DNA from 3 places in the Microcoleus sp. N9_B4 genome. Region 1 is predicted to be linked to each of the others. Evidence: riboswitches for the same ligand, from Rfam matches in the RefSeq annotation. Region 1 holds a riboswitch; each other region holds the start of a gene.

Region 1 (2,272 bases):
CAAGAAGTGCAAAGAACGGCTGTTGTTGAAAGAAGCGTATTGGAAAATCAAACGACCGAAGTAGCCGTGGGCTGCAACGATGTTGTAGGTTTCTTCTTCTTGACCGAATTTGTAACCGTAGTTTTGCGATTCGGTTTCGGTTGTTTCACGAACCAAAGAGGAAGTAACGAGAGAACCGTGCATGGCGGAGAACAAGCTACCACCGAAGACACCAGCAACTCCCAACATGTGGAAGGGGTGCATCAGGATGTTGTGCTCGGCTTGGAACACAATCATGAAGTTGAATGTGCCGGAGATACCCAAGGGCATACCGTCTGAGAAGGAACCTTGTCCAATTGGGTAGATCAAGAATACTGCGGTGGCTGCTGCAACTGGTGCAGAGTAAGCGACGCAGATCCAAGGACGCATACCTAAGCGGTAGGACAATTCCCATTCACGACCCATGTAGCAAAATACACCGATCAGGAAGTGGAAAATTACCAATTGGTAAGGGCCGCCGTTGTACAACCACTCATCGAGGGAAGCTGCTTCCCAGATTGGGTAGAAGTGCAAGCCGATGGCGTTGGATGAAGGAACAACAGCACCTGTGATGATGTTGTTACCGTACATTAAGGAACCTGCTACTGGTTCACGGATGCCGTCGATGTCCACTGGAGGGGCAGCGATGAAGGCGATGATGTAGCAGATGGTGGCGCTGAGCAAGGTGGGAATCATCAAGACTCCGAACCAACCTACATAAATGCGGTTGTCGGTGCTTGTTACCCACTCACAAAAGCGTTCCCAGACGTTGGCGCTTTCGCGCTGCTGTAAGGTTGTTGTCATGGTTTTATGATTGCTGTATTTGGTTTTCAATGTTCGGATGATGTTTCTATTATTAACGGTTTTGTTAACGTTTGTAAAGGGGTTTAGCGACAGTTAAACTGATGACTGCGATTAGGAAAACTGATGAAACCAGAGAGATGGGCGATCGCCAGAAGTTTTGTTAAGAAAGTTGAGGGTTTTGCTTTCTGTGCGTCAGCTCGTGATACCTTTCTAAAACCTGAAAGCGGGAAAGTCCGGTGCAATTCCGGCGCTGTGCCGCAACTGTAAAAGTCAGAATGCCGATTTCGGGGGCGCTTTGTGGGCGTTTACTTTTGGATTCCCTGCGTAGCACGGGGAGGAGATTATTTGTTAGCTTTGACTGATTTGCCGACTTGTCCGGGTTTATTTTACGGTTCCCAAGCCCGAGACGGAGTTTTATCAAGAATGCGGATTCCGGGGGGAATTTTAAACGCGCAGCAGTGTTGGACGATCGCGGATTTGGCAGATCAATACAGTACCGGCTGTTTGCAAGTGACAAATCGGGCAAATTTGCAAATCCGAGAAGTGAACTCGGAAATTGCCCCAGAAGTCTGGAACCGCTTGCAGGAATTGGGGATAGCGTCTCGCCGCGTGGAAGTTGACCCGATTCGCAATATTATGGCAAGTCCGACAGCCGGGATCGATCGCCAGCAGTTACTCGATACTCGCCCGCTAGTGAAAGCTTGGGATGATTACCTGCAAACGCATCCCGAATTATCGGAACTTTCGCCTAAGTTCAGTATTGGCCTCGACGGCGGGGAATCGGTTTCGATCCGCGATTTACGCAACGATATTTTATTAGCTGCTGAAGGGCGTTCAACCCAATCAGAAATCGTTTTTCGGCTGCATTTAAACGGCGAAAAAGGAATTTCAATCCAAGAATCGCAATGTATTTCAGTATTAGCCGCCCTCGCTAGCACTTATCTTGAATACACCAAAAATCAACCTCGAATTGATGGCAAAAAACCGCGTTTGCGTCACCTGCTGGCAGATTGGGGCGCTGAAAGTTATCTAGAAAAGGTACAGCAGAATTTACCATTTTTATTGCAATTCACATCTTGCACCTTTCCCCAAAACAGGCAAGATGCCTCATCTGAAAAATCCCTCCCCAATCACCGACATCTCGGCATTCATCCTCAGCGACAGTCCGGTTTCTCCTACATGGGAATTGCACTGCCTCTCGGTAGGCTAGAATCAAAACAACTGCGGAATTTGGCAAATTTAGCCCAAAAACTAGCCAGCGGTACCCTAAGACTTACGCCGTGGCAAAATCTGTTGATTTCCGATATCCCCAACTCCCAGCTTTTTGAGGTAAAACAGCAAATCGCCGATTTGGGATTGCACTCGTCGGCGACTCGCCTAGATTCGTGCTTGGTGGCTTGTGCTGGCAGCAGCGGCTGTGCGTCGGCGGCGACAGATACTCAAAGTCACG
Region 2 (2,272 bases), 130 kb from region 1:
GTAGTTTTGCCGCTACCGAGAAAACCAGTGATGACAGTAACAGGAATTTTGTGCATTGATAATTTTGTGCTTATTTGGTAATGGGATATCTTGTTCCGAGGCTCTGCCTGGGAATACAGATCTAGAGGCTCTGCCTCGCTGGAATATAAGGAGGGCTTTTAACACGAGGCCGAGCCTCTGGCTATGCACTCCCAGGCCGAGAATGTAGGTGACAACTTAAGACGGAAACCTACAATAAAAGTCGCTTTTAGGCGAAGTCTAGATCCCCCTAAATCCCCCTTAAGAAGGGGAGTAGGGGTTGACTTTGAGAATATTTCTTGTCCCCCCCTTATTAAGGGGGGTTAGGGGGGATCTAGATTTCGATAAAAACAAGAGAGACGGTCGGTTTGACGTTAAGTTGTCACCGATGGGCAAAGCCTGAAAGGAAATAGCTTAATTTCCCAGCGGTGGAATCTTGGCTAAAACGCCTTTTTTCAGAGCTGGAGGACGCTCAGACCAAGGCAACAAACCGTCCGGTTTAGCATAGTATTGACCCGCGCATTCGAGTACAGCCTCGACGCTTTCCGACTCATTTGCTGGTAAATCACCAAACAGATAAGTGTACTTTCCAACAGCAGCAAAAGACACGGCACAAGAGTGACTGCAAGCACTCATGCACTCAACCTCTTGAATATCAAATTTATCAGAAAACTCCCAATCTTTAGCGAGTTGGGACAAGTCTTCCATAAATTGTTGGCCACCGCTTTTGCCTTCGCGCTTGCCGTTTTTCCAAACACTAGCGCAAGCAGTGCAAACAAATAGACTGTGCTTTGTGCGTACAGCCGTGTTAATTCCATCCATCATCCGTACCTCGCAGATGCGTTCAAAAGTGAGTTAGATATCGGCGGGCATTCTGACTTGAGAAACCCCAAGGGTTTCATTACAGTTGCGGGACAGCGCCGGACTTGCACCGAACTTTCCCCGTTTCCTCTAACGGCTGCTCCCCGCTAGAACCGATCGCGAAATCACATCATACCGCACTTGCCGCCTTTTTTCAAAAAAGTTATGTTAGTAATGTCGATCCATCAAAAAAAAATAACTCTTTGTGCAACAGGCCAGATGTCGGTTGCTGACGGGATATAACCCCACCAAAAAAATAACTCTTTGTGGAACAGGCATCTGACCTGTTGCTGACAAGATAGAAACCCATCCAAAAAAAATAACTCTTTGTGTAACAGGCAATATGCCTGTTAATGACGGGCTAGAAGCCCTCCCATACAAACATTACTAAAAACTATATGAACGCCTTCCCCGATTTTTCCACTCACGGCTATCAGATTGAAAAAGAACTCGGACACAACAGTCTCGGCGGCCGAGTTACATACTTAGCGAAAAATACGAATACTCAAAAATTAGTTGTAATTAAGCAATTTCAATTCGCTCAATTAGGTGCTAGCTGGGCAGAATACGAAACTTACGAACAAGAAATTAAAGTTTTGCAAAAACTGGATTTTCCGGGCATTCCCCGCTATCTCGATGCTTTTCAAACTGACAGCGGTTTCTGCATGGTGCAGGAATACAAAAATGCCGAATCTGCTGTCGCCCGGACTTTTTCGCCGCCGGATATCAAACAAATTGCGATCGCAAGTTTAGAGATTTTAGTTGACCTGCAAGCTCAGAAACCGCCGATTATTCACCGCGACATTAAGCCCGAAAACTTGTTAATAGATGACGAACTCAATGTTTACTTAGTAGACTTCGGTTTTGCTCGGCTAGGAGGTGGAAATATCGCCGCTAGCAGCGTCGTCAAAGGCACGATGGGATTCATGCCGCCGGAACAAATGTTCAACCGAGAATTAACCAAAGCGTCGGATCTTTACGGCTTGGGGATAACCCTGATTTGCTTGTTAACTGGTACGAAATCTGCGGATGTTGGTAATTTAGTTGATGCCAATTATGGCATTCATTTCCGGCATTTAGTACCGCCATTGCAGCAGGGTTGGATGAATTGGTTGGAGAGGATGGTAGCGCCAAGATTGCAAGACAGATATCCATCGGCTGCGGATGCTTTAACTGCGCTAGAATCTTTGGATGTCAGCAGCTTGCCGAAAGTGAGAATTGAGCGCGATCGCCTTCAATTCACAGCTACTGAATATGGAGAAATCTTAACACAAACTATTGCAATTAGCAACCCAATTCCCGATACAATACTTTGTGGCAGGTGGGAAGTCGCGCCGCATCCGAACGATCCGCCCCACACGCCCTACGACCACTCTTGGATCTCCTTTGAACC
Region 3 (2,272 bases), on a different contig from region 1:
GGCACCGTTAGCAATATCAACAGCCGACATATACTGGCTACTTTCGCTAAAGAGAATAAGATCGTAGAAATGGGTTGCTTTGAAGTCTTCAAACCTCGTGAGGTGGAAGATTGCCCGATCGCCCGTACACTTAAGAAAGCGCTGTTGTTGGAACGGATCGGGTGCGAGCCCTTCCACTGCAAAACCTCGATCGAGCAAATAAGCCGCATTTCCGCCAATCCCGCAGCCCACATCGAGTATCGTATGAGTGCCTTTGGGGATTGCATCCAACAGTTTTACAGTATAAGCTTGCTGAGCTAGGCGCAATCGTGCGATCGTTAGTTCGTCAGCGGGCACAGGTAGGGTTTCCCAATAGCCGTAGTGAAGGTAGGGCGAATCTGTCAGGCCCAAATAGTAATTAAGCGCTGCATTTTGGTAGCGAGTTACCTTGGAAATTTCGATTGATTTTGGCTGCGGCATTCGGAAAATTTAGTAAGTTTTAGGATTTAGGGCAGAGTTGAAATTCTTCCCAGCGCTTGCATACCTGTTCATAGCACTCAACAGGAGAAATTGCCAACTTTTGCAACAAATTGATATCAATCTGACGGTTGGCGATCGACAAAAATATAATTGCTGCCTTGGGTTCGTAGCCAGCAATGATTTGGAGCAGATTTAAAACAGTGTTCTCCTCTATTTCTAGTTGTTGCAAATAAGCAGTCGCGTGCAATTGCGGAATAAATTGCAGATCGTACTTGATAGTATCTACGCTCCAATTCACCGAACCGTTAATGGGAGTATTGATTTTGCAAGCAACCAAGCCTCGTCCTTGATGCAAAAAGCCATTCCAAGCAGTATGTCCGATCGACAAAATATTCTGATGAATAAACAAGTTTTGCCAGTAGCCAAAACTACCCTGCCAAACACTATCTTCGATTCGCATTTTTTTAGTTTCCCGCTGCCTAAAATTTCGTTATTGTCGATCGGGAAACGGAGCACAACAGCAGATTATTTGTAAAAATATTGAACTCACCATCATCCATACCTCGCAGATGAAAAACAACAGGTAAACAAATCGGCGGGCATCCTGACTTAGAGATGCAATGATCTCATTACAGTTGCGGGACAGCGCCGGATTCGCACCGAACTTTCCCCCTTACGTCTGATGTGTGTTTTTCATCAGAGCCGATCGATATATGGAAATATTACCACTATTTGGAACATTTGACAAAAAACCTTCCGCCTATTCACCAAACTCAATATTTTCATACAAATCGGCCAGCGAAATTTCCACAGCAACAGATGTTAAACTCAGCCGATCGCCCATACAGCTATATTCCGAAAAAATCCACTTATTCGCATCAGTTTTAGAATATTGCTCCACCTGTAGCCGATATTGGTCGATTAATAAATACTCCTGAAAACTAGGAATACTGCGATAGGCAGCAAACTTTTCATCGCGGTCATAAGCTTTAGTACCTTTAGACAGCACCTCAGCAATGAGCAGCGGATTGGTAATTGTATCCGTCCGTCCAGATTGCAGCTCTATCGGGCGCGCTACCACCATCACATCCGGGTAAGTATAATTATTAAGCTGCGGAACCCAAAGCCGCTGATCCGAACTAAAAGTCCGATATGGTTTCCCTTTTAACGCCAGTTTCAGCGCAACAACTAAATTAGTGGTAATTTCATTGTGATCCGGTGTGCCGCCAGCCATCAGAACAATCTCCCCATTGATAAATTCATGCCGATCCTGAGAATTGATTTCCAATTCTAGATATTCCTCAGCGGTGTAGGTTTTGGTTTCAACTTGCGCGATCATACACAACGCTCTCCTTTAATCTACTCATTTCATTTTATCTTAAAAATCGTTAATAAACAGGCCGGGGCGGGTTTATGAAATTGTCGGTTTTCGGCAATTATTGTTAGTGAACCCGCCCCTACAGGAATCACGGTCGATCGACAAGACATGATATTACTTAACAAAGTTACCGCAACGGGACGAAGTTATAGCCAGTGCTTCCTCCTTGTTTAACTTGCACTAAAATCGGCTTACCAGCCCGATCGCCCGTGGGCAAAAACTTCACATCCTCGCTTGAACCTGCTGCCGAAAAACTCGCATTTCTGAGTGCTTGTTGCAATCCTTCCCGCGTATTGCTTTGCCGCAAGCCAGCGATCACAGCTTGAGTCGCGTCAAAACTCGTTGCTGTTCGCCAATTCACAATGCCTCCCCAACGCTGGCGGGCATTTTCTGGGAAACGGCTACCGGGATTAGTTTCAGGATGCCAGGGAACGG

What was found. A riboswitch is a leader RNA that binds a small molecule or an ion and turns the genes downstream of it on or off. The one in region 1 is predicted to bind cobalamin.
Region 2: another riboswitch for cobalamin. It lies ahead of QUA43_RS01350 (DUF1636 domain-containing protein); the one in region 1 lies ahead of cobG (precorrin-3B synthase).
Region 3: another riboswitch for cobalamin. It lies ahead of QUA43_RS01100 (hypothetical protein); the one in region 1 lies ahead of cobG (precorrin-3B synthase).

What each region holds. Positions count from the first base shown of each region.
Region 1 is NZ_JAUBRC010000002.1:135,720-137,991, reverse strand. It holds gene psbA (photosystem II q(b) protein) at 1-822, opposite strand, end outside; adenosylcobalamin-variant (AdoCbl-variant) riboswitch at 1,032-1,111, shown strand; gene cobG (precorrin-3B synthase) at 1,120-2,272, shown strand, end outside.
Region 2 is NZ_JAUBRC010000002.1:7,819-10,090, forward strand. It holds gene cobW (cobalamin biosynthesis protein CobW) at 1-56, opposite strand, end outside; gene QUA43_RS01350 (DUF1636 domain-containing protein) at 433-843, opposite strand; cobalamin riboswitch at 866-1,012, opposite strand; gene QUA43_RS01355 (protein kinase domain-containing protein) at 1,278-2,272, shown strand, end outside.
Region 3 is NZ_JAUBRC010000001.1:245,816-248,087, reverse strand. It holds gene QUA43_RS01105 (methyltransferase domain-containing protein) at 1-459, opposite strand, end outside; gene QUA43_RS01100 (hypothetical protein) at 479-919, opposite strand; cobalamin riboswitch at 1,037-1,181, opposite strand; gene QUA43_RS01095 (Uma2 family endonuclease) at 1,220-1,798, opposite strand; gene QUA43_RS01090 (ABC transporter substrate-binding protein) at 1,965-2,272, opposite strand, start outside.